Regions from separate parts of the Variovorax sp. dw_954 genome, predicted to be linked through region 1. Evidence: riboswitches for the same ligand, from Rfam matches in the RefSeq annotation. Region 1 holds a riboswitch; the other holds the start of a gene.
What was found. A riboswitch is a leader RNA that binds a small molecule or an ion and turns the genes downstream of it on or off. The one in region 1 is predicted to bind S-adenosylhomocysteine.

Region 1 (7,162 bases):
CAGCAAGGATCTCGCGCACGGCATTGAAGGTGCCTGCATGCGTCGAGCCGCCGGCACCGTAGGTGACCGAGCAGAACTCGGGCTTCATGGCATACAACTGCTGGCGCACCGCGCGCAGCTTGACCGCGCCTTCTGGCGTCTTGGTCGGGAAAAACTCAAAGCTCAATGGAAGGCGCATGGCCAACTCCGGTTCACCGCTCTGCGCGAACGGCGTGCAAGAAAAATTCGTGGTTTCCGTCGCCACCCTCGATGGGGCTGTCGAACCAGTTCACCACGCGCAGACTCAGCGCGGCGCATGCCTCCCGCAAGCGCTGCTCGACCACTGCGAAAAGGGCCGGGTCGCGAACGATACCGCCTTTGCCGACTTGCCCGGGCTGCAATTCGAATTGCGGCTTGACGAGCATGAGCAAATCGCCAGCAGGCGTGAGGAACTGCACGACGGCCGGGAGCACCAGCGTCTGTGAAATGAAAGACAAATCGCCAACGATGATGTCGAAAGATGGCTCGGGCGGCGGTTCTGACAGGGCGCCATCGTCCGCGTCGTCGGGCATCAGGTCGGTGGCCGTCAGGGCGCGCGCGTTGACCTTCTCGATGGCGGTGACGCGCTCATCTCCACGCAGCCGCGCATGCAGTTGCCCGTGGCCGACATCGATGCCGGTCACGTGCAATGCGCCATGCTGCAGCAGGCAATCGGTGAAGCCACCCGTCGACTGACCCACGTCGAGGCAACGCTTGCCGGATGGCTTGAGTCCCGCGACGCGCAAGGCGCTTTCGAGCTTGAGCCCGCCGCGCGAGACGTAGCGCGATTCGGCCGCGTCGAGCAGCTCGAGCTCCGCGGTTTCGGGCAGGTCGTCGCGGTTCTTCACCACGTTGCGCCACGCGTCGGTGGTGCCGGCATCACGCCAGCGCAAGCCACCGGCGATGAGGCGCACGGCCTGCGATCGGGACGCGGCCATGCCGCGCTCGACGAGCAATTGATCAGCGCGCATGAGCGAAGCGCCGGGCCGCCCCAAGCAAGCTCGCACCGCAGTGCGAAGCACGAAGGCTTTGCATCCTTCGCCGATCAGTAGCGGTAGGTGTCCGCCTTGTACGGACCCTTCTTGTCGACGCCGATGTAGGCAGCCTGTGCATCGGTCAGCTCGGTCAGCATCGCGCCGACCTTCTTCAGGTGCAGGCGTGCAACCTTCTCGTCGAGATGCTTGGGCAGCACGTAGACCTTGCCGGCCTGATAGGCGTCCTGCTTGGTGAACAACTCGATCTGCGCGATGGTCTGGTTGGCGAACGACGACGACATCACGAAGCTCGGGTGGCCCGTGCCGCAGCCCAGGTTCACCAGGCGGCCCTTGGCCAGCAGGATGATCTTCTTGCCGTCCGGGAAGGTGATGTGGTCCACCTGCGGCTTGATCTCTTCCCACTCGTACTTCTCGATCGACGCGACGTCGATCTCGTTGTCGAAGTGGCCGATGTTGCAGACGATGGCCTGGTCCTTCATCTTGACCATGGTGTCGTGCGTGATGACATCCTTGTTGCCGGTGGTGGTCACGAAGATGTCGGCCTTGTCGGCGGCGTACTCCATGGTCACGACCTTGTAGCCTTCCATCGCGGCTTGCAGTGCGTTGATGGGGTCGATCTCGGTGACCCACACTTGCGCGCTCAATGCACGCAGCGCCTGCGCCGAGCCCTTGCCCACGTCGCCGTAGCCAGCCACACAGGCGACCTTGCCCGCGATCATCACGTCGGTGGCGCGCTTGATGCCATCGACCAGCGATTCGCGGCAGCCGTAGAGGTTGTCGAACTTGCTCTTGGTGACCGAGTCGTTCACGTTGATGGCGCGGAACAGCAGCGTGCCCTTGGCCGACATTTCGTTCAGGCGGTGCACGCCGGTGGTGGTCTCTTCGGTCACGCCGATGATCTCGGCGGACTTGCGGGTGTACCAGGTGTTGTCGACGGCGAGCTTGGCCTTGATGGCGGCGTAGAGGATGCGTTCTTCCTCGCTGGTCGGGTTGGCCAGCACGGACTGGTCCTTCTCGGCGCGCTGGCCCAGGTGCATCAGCAGCGTGGCATCGCCGCCGTCATCGAGGATCATGTTCGGGCCTTCGCCCTTCGTGCCCTTGGAGCCGAAGTCGAAGATGCTGTGGGTGTAGTCCCAGTAGTCCTTCAGCGACTCGCCCTTGATGGCGAACACCGGCGTGCCGGCGGCGGCGATGGCGGCGGCGGCATGGTCTTGCGTCGAGAAGATGTTGCACGAGGCCCAGCGCACGTCGGCGCCGAGGGCTTGCAGCGTCTCGATCAGCACGGCCGTCTGGATGGTCATGTGCAGCGAGCCGGTGATGCGCGCGCCCTTGAGCGGCTGCGCCTTCGAGAACTCCTCGCGGATGGCCATCAGGCCGGGCATTTCGGTCTCGGCGATGCGGATTTCCTTGCGGCCCCAGGCGGCAAGCGACAGGTCGGCGATGGCCTGGTCAACGGTGGAAACGGGGGTGGGCTTGAGAACTGCGCTCATGTGAACTCCAACAAAGCTGGTTTGAAGAATGCCACTGCGTTCGGGGTATGAAAACTCACCGCGAGAACAGCGGGTGAGCGTGGTTGCGATAAGGGTCCGAGCCTCACGCCTGTCGGCGCTGCAACGCTCCTCGGAACGGCGGATTTTAGCGCGGGTGCGATTTGACAGCTGCCGAACTGTGTTTCGGGGTCGCGACGGCGCCTTTGCCGGGTGGGTTGCAAGCCGCGGCGCGCCGCACTCACTGCCTGCGCATGCGAGCGTCGCAACGCCACAGATCGCCCGCAAAGACACTGGCCCGACGGGATTGCGACCCTGAAACGTCGTTCATCAGCCTGCCCTGGCCAGCGGGATTGGAAGGATCGTCCTAGACTGCCGATTCCCATCGCCTGTCCGGAGACCCAAGCCATGATGAAAGCTCAGCAACTCGCCATTTCGATCGTTATTGCGGCCACGTCCGCGCTGCCCCTGGTCGCCGCGGCGCAAGCGCCCGCGCAGGTCCGAGTGCGCGGGGTCATTGAACGTGTCGACGCCAACTCGATGGTCGTCAAGGACCGCAGCGGTGAAGTGGTCACGCTGGTGCGGCCCGCGGACATGAGCGTCTCGGAGGTCGTGCCGCTCACGATGGCGGACATCAAGGCCGACAGCTTCGTCGGCGCCGGGTCGATGCCGCAACCCGACGGCACGCAGCGCGCGATGGAGATCGTGGTGTTTCCGGAGTCCGCACGCGGCACCGGCGAAGGCTTCCGGCCCTGGGACTACATGCCCGAGAGCACGATGACGAACGCCACCGTTTCCACGCTCTCTGCTGCGCCGGCATCGGTGCCGGGCGGGCAGAAGCTGTTGCTCAAGTACAAGGACGGCGAGCAGACGGTGATCGTGCCTGCGGGCACGCCGGTCGTCACCTTCAAGCCGGGCAACCAGGACCAGGCCGCGCTGGTGGTGCCGGGCGCCAAGGTGGTCATCACGGCGCAGGAGAAGGAAGGCAAGCCGACCGCGCTGCGCATGCTGGTCGGGCGCAACGGTTTCCAGCCACCGATGTGAGTCCGGGGAGGGACTCGGGAATGGCGCGGCCCCTGCCCTCGTCGGGTTGGCCCGCGCCATTCTTCGGTCAGTGCGCGACGGCGCCCTTGGGCGCGACGGCCGCCGAGGGCGTCTCGGACTCCACCTTGAGCCGCAGCGCGATCACGGTGCCGATGGCCGCCACGGAGCCGAGCAGGATCAGCCCGGTGGTGAAGCTGCCGGTCTTGTCGTGCAGGTAGCCCATCATGTAGGGACCGAAGAAGCCCGAGAGGTTGCCGATCGAGTTGATCGCTGCGATGCCTGCCGCCGCCGAAGCCCCGGTCAGGAAACTGCTCGGGATCGGCCAGAACAGCGGCGGCACCGACGACACGCCAATCTGCCCCAGGCACAGCAGCCCGAGGATCAGTACCGGTGCACTCACCATGCCTGCGCCAGCCACGCCAACGGCGGCGAGCGCCAGTGCGAAGGCCACGTGCTCACGCCGCTTGAGCGTGCGGTCGGAGTTGCGGCTCAGCGTCACCATGCCGATGGCGCCGAAGACGAAGGGCAGCGCGGCCAGGAAACCGGCCTGCAGGTTGGAGACGCCAAAGCCCTTGATGATCGACGGCAGGAAGAAGGCCACGCCGTAGCTCGCCGCGTTGAGGCAGAAATACACGGCGGCGCATGCAAGGATGCGCGGGTTGGAAATCGATTGCCAGAGGCTCATGTGGCCGTGGCCGGCGGCGACCTTTTCCTTGGCTTCTTGCGCAAGCCGTGTGTCCAGCCAGTCGATTTCCTCCTTGTTGAGCCAGGTGGCCAGGACCGGGCGGTCCGTCAGGTAGAAGATCACGCCGATGGAGAGCAGTACCGATGGCGCGGCCTCCAGCACGAACAGCCACTGCCACCCAGCCAGCCCGGCGCCAGTGATCCCGAGCAACGCGCCCGACAGCGGCGCACCGATGATCGACGAGAACGGAATGGCCAGCATGAACAGCGACACCACCCGCGCCCGGTAGATCGCGGGGAACCACAGGGTCAGGTAGAAGATGACGCCGGGATAGAAGCCCGCCTCCATCACGCCGAGCAGGAAGCGCAGCGTATAGAAGGTCACCTCGTTGCTGACACCGAGCGATCTGGAGATGGGGTCGATGAAGGCGAACAGCGCGGACACCAGGCCCCACGAGGCCATGATCCGTGCGATCCACAAGCGCGCCCCGAAGCGGTTGAGTGCCAGGTTCGACGGCACCTCCAGCAGGAAGTACGCCACGAAGAACAGGCCCGCGCCCAGCGCATAGGCGGTTTCGCTGAGGCCGAGCGCGGCGTTCATCTGCAGCTTGGCAAAGCCGACGTTGACGCGGTCGAGATAAGCGACGAAATAGCAAAGGATCAAAAAAGGAACAATGCGCCGCATCACCTTGCGGATCGTTCTTGTCTCCAACTCATTCATGTTGTTGTCTCCCCGTTGTTTTTTCAAATGAGGCCACGTACTGCGTCACGCCGCGGGGCGGACGTTTCGCGTCGGTGGCATGTGGAAGCGCGAGTCGGGACGGATGGCCGTGGCGGCCCGACCCGTGCGCGTGAAGCGCTGGTGTGCGGTGGTCTCCTCCTTGCATCCGCTCATGGGCGGACGGCTGTTGTGCGTCGGTCTGTGCCTGCCCAGTCTCCCCGGGGACAGCGGGTGCCGTCAACGGTAGGCGTCCGCTGCGGCGTCCCGCAAGTGACTGCCCAAGCCGGGGCGGCGATAATTGCGGGTTCTCCTCGACCCCTGGTCCGCCGCGCCTCGCCTCCTCATGGCGACTGCGCGGTCCGCAATCCTTGCGGCCACATCCTGTCTCTGGAACCCTCTTCGTGTCCTATCTTTCCGAAACCCGCCGCCGTCGCACCTTCGCGATCATCTCCCACCCTGACGCCGGCAAGACCACGCTGACCGAGAAGCTGCTGCTGTTCTCGGGCGCGATCCAGATCGCCGGCTCGGTGAAGGCGCGCAAGGCCTCACGCCATGCGACCTCCGACTGGATGGAAATCGAGAAGCAGCGCGGCATCTCGGTGGCCTCGTCGGTGATGCAGATGGCGTACCGCGACCACGTGATCAACCTGCTCGACACGCCCGGCCACAAGGACTTCTCGGAAGACACCTACCGCGTGCTCACCGCCGTGGACTCGGCGCTGATGGTGATCGACGCTGCCAATGGCGTCGAAGCGCAGACGCGGCGCCTCATCGAAGTCTGCCGCCAGCGCGACACGCCCATCATCACCTTCGTCAACAAGATGGACCGCGAGGTGCGCGAGCCGCTGGACATCCTCGACGAAGTGGAACGCGAACTCGGCATGGCCTGCGTGCCGATGACCTGGCCCGTCGGCCAGGGCAAGACCTTCCGCGGGATCATGAACCTGCGCACGCAGGCGATGACGGTGTTCGAGTCGGGCAGCGAACGGCTGCCGCAGGACTTCGAGACGATTCCGCTGTCGGACCGCGAAACGCTGACCAAGCGCTTCGGCACCGACTTCGAGGACGCGATGGAGAGCATGGAACTGGCCACCGGCGCATCGCATGCCTGGGACCACGAGGCCTTTCTCGCCGGCAAGCAGACGCCGGTGTTCTTCGGCTCCGGCGTGAACAACTTCGGCGTGATGGAAGTGCTGGATGCGCTGGTCGACCTGGCGCCTTCGCCGCAGTCGCGCACCAGCACCACGCTGGTGAATCGCCAGTCGGTCGTGAAGGAGATCCAGCCCGAGGACAAGGACTTCGCTGGCGTCGTGTTCAAGGTGCAGGCCAACATGGACGCCAACCACCGCGACCGCATCGCCTTCGTGCGAATGGCCTCGGGCAAGTACACGCCCGGCATGAAGCTGCGCGTGCAGCGCACTGCGAAGGAGCTGCGGCCGACCAGCGTGGTGACCTTCATGAGCCAGCGACGCGAGGCCGTGGACGAGGCCTATGCGGGAGACATCGTGGGCTTCACCACGCATGGCGGCGTGCAACTCGGCGACACCATCACCGATGGGGCGAGCCTGCAGTTCACCGGGTTGCCGTTCTTCGCGCCGGAGCTCTTCATGACGGTGATCCTGAAGAATCCGCTGCGCACCAAGCAACTGCAGCAGGGACTGGCGCAGCTGGGCGAGGAAGGCGCCATCCAGGTCTTCCGTCCCGAAGTGGGCGGCCCGATGCTGCTGGGCGCGGTCGGGCAACTCCAGTTCGAAGTGGTGCAGCACCGCCTGAAGGCAGAGTACGACGCCGATGTGAAACTCGAAGGCTGCCAGTACACCGGCGCGCGCTGGATCACCGCCGACACGCCGGCCGAGTTGCGCGAGTTCGTCAACGCCTATCCGGTGCGCATGGCCAAGGATGCGGCCGACACGCTGGCCTTCCTGTGCACGTCGCCCTACGACGTGCGGCTGGCTCAGGAGCGCTTTCCGAAGATCCATTTCCATCCGCTGCGCGAGCATGCGGGCCTGGCGTTGCAGACCGCCGGCTGAATGGCCTCCACGCTCGGTACCAGCGTGTCCTCGTTGCCCGCCGGCCAGCCCGCCTTGGAGCAGCCCGGCGACGGACCGATGCTGCCGCTTTCGCGATGGCCTTGCGAAGCACGCGCCGGCCTGGTCGGCGTGTTCACCGACATCGACGACACGCTGACCACCGAAGGCGCGATCAGCCCCGAC
Region 2 (7,162 bases), on a different contig from region 1:
ATCCGGGTTATGCCCCGCATCCGGGACACGCCGCTCAGCCAGGATTCAACCCGGGTCGGCCTCCCCAGGCGCCGGGCGGCCCTCCGCCACGCGCCGGAGGCGTGCCGGGGCAGCCGGGGCAGTACACGGAACCGATGAAGGACTTTGCGCCGGGCGTGCCGGCGAACAAGTTCTGAACGGGATCAGCCTTTTGCCTTGAGCGCACCTTTGTCGGCGCGTTGAACAAGCTGGATGAAGCGCTGAGCACCCAGCCCCAGCGGCCGCTCGCGCGACCACACCACGTCGACCCACAGGTCGAGCCCGTTCGACAGGTTGTCGAAAACGATCTCGACCAGCGCGCCGGTCGCCACATGCGGCTGCACGAAGCTGCGCGGCAGCCAGCCCCAGCCGACGCCCGCCGTGATCAGGCTCAGCGCGGCCAGCGCGTTGTCGCTGCGCCAGGTGTGGCGCGCGAACACGAATCGCGGATCGCGCGATGCGAAGTCGCGGCCTGCCACCACCACCTGCCGCGTATTGATCAGGTGCTGCTCGCCCAGGCGGCTGCCGGCCGCGACGTAGACCGGATGCGTGGGTGCGATCACCGTGACCAGCACCTCGCTCGCGACTTCCTGGAAGCCCTCGCGCCCGTCGATGCTGGGGCGCTCGAACACCAGCGCGAGCTGGGCGCGGCCGGTGTGCAGCATCGCCAGCGCGTCGGCCTGCGGCGCGGCCAGCACCTCGACTTCGAGCAGCGGATGCTCCTGCGCCAGCGCGGCCAGGGGTGCGCTCCAGGGTGCCGAGAGCAGTTCCGGCGCAATCGCCAGCGTCAGCCGGTTCTCCAGGCCCTGGGTCAGGCCCAGCGCCTGAACCTGCAGCGCCTTGAGCTGCGCCGAAAGCAGCCGCGCCTGAGGCTCCAGCGAGCGCGCCGCCGAGGTCGGCTTGGGTTCGCGGCCGGTGCGGTCGAACAGCTGAAGGTCGAGCTCCGCCTCGAGTTGCGCCACGGCCATGCTGACGGCGGAAGGCACCCGGCCCAGCGAACGCGCAGCGGCTGAAAACGAGCCCTGGTCCAGCACGGCCAGGAAGAGTTCGACGGTTTCGCTGGTGAAGGCCACGACGTCTGATCTATCAATGAAACTGAAAGAAGATGACTTTTTATATCAGAAAGATGGCCATAAAGTCACCCCATCCCAACGAATCCAGTGGCAGTTCCATCATGCAAGGCATCCAGCGCAAAGTCGTCTACCTCAGCCTCTACGAGGGCATCGCGATCCTGTGCTCCAGCGTGGGCCTGTCGCTGATGTCGGGCCAGCAGCTGTCACATTCGGGTCCGCTGGCGGTCAGCATGTCGGCGGTGGCGCTGGCCTGGAATTTTTTCTACACCCTGGGCTTCGAGGCCTGGGAATCGCGCCAGACGACGCACGGCCGCAGCCTCAAGCGGCGCATCGTGCATGCCATCGGCTTCGAAGGCGGCCTGATCGCGTTGCTGGCGCCGCTGGTGGCCTGGTGGCTCGACGTGACGCTCTGGCAGGCGCTCGTGATGGACCTGGCGCTGTCGGCCTACTTCCTCGTCTACACCTTCGCCTTCAACTGGGGCTTCGACCGCGTCTTCGGCTTGCCGGCCTCGGCGATGGGCGGCAAGGCCCAGGCGGCCTGAGCCTTTCGTCTTGAGGGTGGCGCGACAGACGTGGGGGCATAGCGCTTAAAATCCCCGGCTCCCAAGGAGCGTTGCAACATCCCCGGCGTCATGCACGCCGGGCATGTCAGGCTTGGGGTTTCTCCAGGTCTTTCCGCAACGACGCTCACCTGCTGACCCGATTCACACAGGTGAGTGCCATGTCCCAGACAACCGATCACGTTCCTCCCATGCTGCTGTCCGGCCTCGAACCGGTCTCCATCGGCGAGGGCTCGCTTTTCGTCAACATCGGCGAGCGCACCAACGTCACCGGCTCCAAGGCCTTCGCGCGGATGATCCTGAACGGCCAGTTCGAGGATGCATTGGCCGTGGCGCGCCAGCAAGTCGAGAACGGCGCGCAGGTGATCGACATCAACATGGACGAGGCCATGCTCGACAGCAAGGCCGCGATGGTGCGCTTCCTCAACCTGATCGCCAGCGAGCCCGACATCGCGCGCGTGCCGATCATGGTGGACAGCTCCAAGTGGGAAGTGATCGAGGCCGGCCTGCGCTGCATCCAGGGCAAGGGCATCGTCAACTCGATCTCGATGAAGGAGGGGGTGGAGCAGTTCAAGCACCATGCGAAGCTCCTGCGCCGCTACGGTGCCGCGGCGGTCGTCATGGCCTTCGACGAGAAGGGCCAGGCCGACACCTACGAGCGCAAGACCGAGATCTGCGAGCGGGCCTACCGCATCCTCGTCGACGAGATCGGCTTTCCGCCTGAGGACATCATCTTCGACCCGAACATCTTCGCGGTGGCCACGGGCATCGAGGAGCACAACAACTACGCGGTCGATTTCATCGAGGCGACGCGCTGGATCAAGCAGAACCTGCCGGGGGCGAAGGTGTCGGGCGGCGTGTCGAACGTGAGCTTTTCATTCCGTGGCAACGACCCGGTGCGGGAAGCCATCCACACGGTGTTCCTGTACCACGCGATCAAGGCGGGCATGGACATGGGCATCGTCAACGCCGGCATGGTCGGCGTGTACGACGACCTGGAGCCGACGCTGCGCGAGCGCGTGGAAGACGTGATCCTGAATCGCCGCCCCGATGCCGGCGAGCGCCTGGTCGAAGTGGCCGAGACCGCCAGGAGCGGCGCCAAGGACGAGAGCAAGAAGCTCGAATGGCGCGGCACGCCGGAGGCGCCGCAGACGGTGGGCCAGCGCCTGAGCCACGCGCTGGTGCACGGCATCACCGACTTCATCGTCGAGGACACGGAAGAGGCGTACCAAGCCATCGTTGCCAGGGGCGGCCGACCGCTTCACGTCATCGAAGGCCCGCTGATGGACGGCATGAACATCGTGGGCGACCTGTTCGGCCAGGGCAAGATGTTCCTGCCGCAGGTCGTGAAGTCGGCCCGCGTGATGAAGCAGGCCGTGGCCCACCTCATCCCGTACATCGAGGAAGAGAAGAAGCGCGACGAAGCCGCAGGCCGCGACGTGCGCACCAAGGGCAAGATCATCATCGCCACGGTGAAGGGCGACGTGCACGACATCGGCAAGAACATCGTGACGGTCGTGCTCCAGTGCAACAACTTCGAAGTGGTGAACATGGGCGTGATGGTGCCGTGCCACGAGATCCTGGCGCGTGCCAAGGTCGAGGGCGCGGACATCGTGGGGCTCAGCGGCCTCATCACGCCAAGCCTCGAGGAGATGCAGTACGTTGCCGGCGAGATGCAGAAGGACGACCACTTCCGCATCAGGAAGATCCCGCTGATGATCGGCGGCGCGACCACCAGCCGCGTGCACACGGCGGTGAAGATCGCGCCGCACTATGAAGGCCCGGTGGTCTACGTGCCCGATGCCTCGCGCAGCGTGAGCGTGGCGCAATCGTTGCTCTCGGACCAGGCCGGCAAGTACATCGACGAGGTGAATGCCGACTACGACAAGGTGCGCCACCAGCATGCCAACAAGAAGCAGGTGCCGTTGTGGCCGCTGCCCAAGGCGCGCGCCAACAAGACGCCCGTCGACTGGTCCGCTTTCACGCCCACGGTGCCCAAGTTCATCGGCCGCCGCGTGTTCAAGAACTTCGACCTGACCGAGTTGGCCAAGTACATCGACTGGGGCCCGTTCTTCCAGACCTGGGACCTGGCCGGGCCGTTCCCCGCGATCCTCAAGGACGAAGTGGTCGGCACCGAGGCCGTGCGCGTCTACGCCGATGCCAAGCGCATGCTGCAACGCCTCATCGAAGGCCGCTGGCTCACGGCGAGCGGCGTGGTCGGCTTCTGGCCGGCCAACACGGTGAACGACGACGACATCGTGCTCTACACGGATGAATCACGCACCGAGGCCGCGCTCACCTGGTACGGCATGCGCCAGCAAACCGAGAAGCACATGATCGACGGCGTGATGCGCCCGAGCCGCTGCCTGGCCGACTTCGTCGCGCCGAAGGACAGCGGCATCAAGGACTATGTCGGCATGTTCGCCGTGACAGCGGGCCTGGGCGTCGAGAAGAAGGAGAAGTACTTCATCGACGACCTCGACGACTACTCCGCCATCATGCTCAAGGCATTGGCCGACCGCCTGGCCGAAGCCTTTGCCGAGGCCATGCACCACCGCGTGCGCACCGACCTCTGGGGCTATGCGCCGCAGGAGTCGCTGAGCAACGAAGACATGATCCACGAGAAGTACCGCGGCATCCGCCCCGCGCCCGGCTATCCGGCCTGCCCCGACCACAGCGTGAAGGGCCCGATGTTCGACCTGCTGCATTGCAACGACATCGGCATGAGCGTCACCGAAAGCCTGGCCATGCTGCCGGCTGCGAGCGTGAGCGGCTTCTACCTTGCGCACCCGGACGCAACCTATTTCAATGTCGGCAAGATCGGCCACGACCAGCTGGTGGACCAGGCGCAGCGGCGCCAGGCCAGCGAGGCCGATCTCGAGCGCCTGCTGGCGCCCAATCTCTGACGCGGGGGAACCGACATTCTGAAGCTGATATTCGCGGCGACGCACTACGCTGCGCTCGCCGTCATCGTCGCGGCCTGCTGGGGCCTGGGCCAGGCCGTCCTTGCACGCCTGGCTGAACCGGCGCAGCGTGATCGCTGGCTCGAATGGGGCATGGCGACCTCGCTGGGCCTGGGCCTCTTCGTGGTGGCGATGCAGGCGCTCGGGCTGGTGGGCGCATTGCAGCGGGCGCCGGTGCTGGGACTTGTCGCGGCCGGGGTGATCGCTGCCCTCTTGCAGTGGCGCGGATGGCGCAGGCAGACCTTTGCCGCGCCGCCCGTGGTCACGTGGGTGGACCGCTACGCACTGGTCGGGCTCCTCCTCGCGCTGGTGCCCACGCTGTCGGCGCCGCTCGCGCCGCCGGTGACCTACGACGAAATCATGTACCACCTGCCCTATGCGCGGCAGGTCGCGGAAAGCGGGCGGCTGGGCGTCTACGACTGGCTGCGCTATCCCTGGTTCCCGTACAACTACGACCTGCTCTACGCGGCCGTGTTGCAGGTCTATGACGACGTGTTCCCGCACCTGGTGCATGCGCTGGCGGGCTGGCTTTCGGTGCTGGTGATCTACCGGCTGGGGGTGATGTACGCGAGCCGGGTCGTCGCCTGCATGGGCGCCGCGATCTGGCTGTTCATGGGGCAGTACGACAACGCCTACATCGACATGGCCGTGTCGCTGTTCGTGCTGGTGGCCTTCGTCGCGCTGTGGTGGTGGTGGCGCAATTTCGACGATGCCGAGGCGCCGGACCGCGGGGTGCGCTGGCTCGCGCTCTGCGCCTTCTTCCTCGGTCTGGCGGCGGGTTCCAAGTACCAGGCGCTGACTTTCCTCCCGCTGGTGGGCCTGATCGTGCTGGTGCGCGAGCGCCGGCCGCAGGTGTGGCTGCTGGCCATAGGCTGCTTCCTGTTGCCGTGCATCTACTGGTACGCGCGCAACGCGCTGATGACGGGCGACCCCTTCAATCCCCTGGGCGCGCATCTCTTCGGCTTCACCAACTGGAACGAGGCCGACTACCAGCATCAGCTCGTCGACGTGCAGGAGAACCATTCGAACCCGCCCAACGGCGTGTTGTGGGCCGTGCTGCTCGCGCCCTTCGGCGAGGTGGTGCGGCGATCGCGCGCCGCGCGTGGCGCCATGCTGTTCTGCGGCTGGTCGCTGCTGGTGTGGGCCGTGACCTCGCGCTACCCGCGCTACCTCACGCCGGCGCTGCCGTTGATCGCGTTGATGGCGGCGGTCGGCTGGCATCAGCTTGGCCTGTGGATCCGCAATGCCTGGCGCAAGCGCGGCGCGGGCGCGGCGGACCTTGCCAGCCTGCCGCCTGGCGGGCGGGAGACCACGCTGGGCAAGGCGATCGGCGTCGTGGCCATCCTGCTGCTGGGCGCTGCCTGCGTCTATCACTCCGCGCGCAACATCCGCGAGATCTCGCCCACGCCTGAAAGCCGCGAGGAGTTCTTCAGGCGCCGCGTCGCCGGCTACGAGGTGCTGCACCATCTGCGCGAGCATCCGGTCGAAGGCAAGACCTACCAGGTCATGCTGAACGATTCGCTCTACTTCGGGCCGGACCTGATGTATGGCGACGTGTTCGGACCCTGGCGCTATGCCGACTTCATCATGCTGCCGCCGGCCCAACTGGCGCGCAAACTGCGTGCGCAGGATTTCGGCAGCATCGTCATCAAGACGGCGCTTGCGCCTTACATTCACACCCAACCCGATTTCGACCGCTACTTCCGCCTGATCCTCGAAAAGGACGGCGTCAGGGCCTACCGCATCCTTCCCATCGAGCCATGACCGAGTCTTCCGCCAGCAAGCCTGCTGCATTGCCTGCACTTCGTGTGGCCGCCGTCATCCCTTGCTACAACGAGGCGCTGGCGATCGGAAAGGTCGTGGCCGATTTCCGCGCGCTGCTTCCCGAGGCCGAGATCCACGTCTTCGACAACAACTCCAGCGACGACACGGCGACGGTTGCGACGGAGGCGGGCGCTCACGTCACGCACGTGGCCCTGCGCGGCAAGGGCAACGTGGCGCGGCGGATGTTCGCCGACGTCGAGGCAGACGTGTACGTGATGGTCGACGGCGACGCCACCTACGACCTGAGCAACGTGCGGCAGATGGTCGACATGTTGGTAGCCGGCAACCTCGACATGGTCGTGGGCACGCGCGTGGAGGACCCGCAGGAAGGGCAGACCTACCGCCGCGGCCATCGCTTCGGCAACCGGGTGCTGACCGGCTCGGTCGCGTGGCTCTTCGGCAGCGGCTTTACCGACATGCTCTCGGGCTACCGGGTGTTCTCGCGCCGCTATGCCAAATCGTTCCCGGCGCTCGCCAAGGGCTTCGAGATCGAGACCGAACTGACCGTGCACGCGCTGGAATTGCGCATGCCCTATGCCGAGATGCCCTGCCGCTACCTCGCGCGGCCGGAGGGGTCGGAAAGCAAGCTATCCACCTACCGCGACGGCTGGCGGATCATGCGCACCATCACGCGCCTTTTCATCAGCGAGCGGCCGCTGGATTTCTTCTCCCTGGTGGCCACGGCCTTGTTCCTGCTGTCGCTGGTGCTGGTCGAGCCGTTGGT

Region 2: another riboswitch for S-adenosylhomocysteine. It lies ahead of metH (methionine synthase); the one in region 1 lies ahead of ahcY (adenosylhomocysteinase).

The regions. Positions count from the first base shown of each region.
Region 1 covers NZ_JAAVVD010000017.1:104,932-112,093, forward strand. Annotated here, with positions in the region: gene metF (methylenetetrahydrofolate reductase [NAD(P)H]) at 1-178, opposite strand, end outside; gene HB681_RS24095 (TlyA family RNA methyltransferase) at 192-989, opposite strand; gene ahcY (adenosylhomocysteinase) at 1,064-2,503, opposite strand; S-adenosyl-L-homocysteine riboswitch at 2,572-2,641, opposite strand; gene HB681_RS24105 (hypothetical protein) at 2,909-3,544, shown strand; gene HB681_RS24110 (MFS transporter) at 3,612-4,949, opposite strand; gene HB681_RS24115 (peptide chain release factor 3) at 5,351-6,979, shown strand; gene HB681_RS24120 (HAD-IIB family hydrolase) at 7,058-7,162, shown strand, end outside.
Region 2 covers NZ_JAAVVD010000004.1:283,264-290,425, reverse strand. Annotated here, with positions in the region: gene HB681_RS09590 (SH3 domain-containing protein) at 1-176, shown strand, start outside; gene HB681_RS09585 (LysR substrate-binding domain-containing protein) at 183-1,091, opposite strand; gene HB681_RS09580 (PACE efflux transporter) at 1,193-1,633, shown strand; S-adenosyl-L-homocysteine riboswitch at 1,691-1,787, shown strand; gene metH (methionine synthase) at 1,813-4,557, shown strand; gene HB681_RS09570 (hypothetical protein) at 4,708-6,378, shown strand; gene HB681_RS09565 (glycosyltransferase family 2 protein) at 6,375-7,162, shown strand, end outside.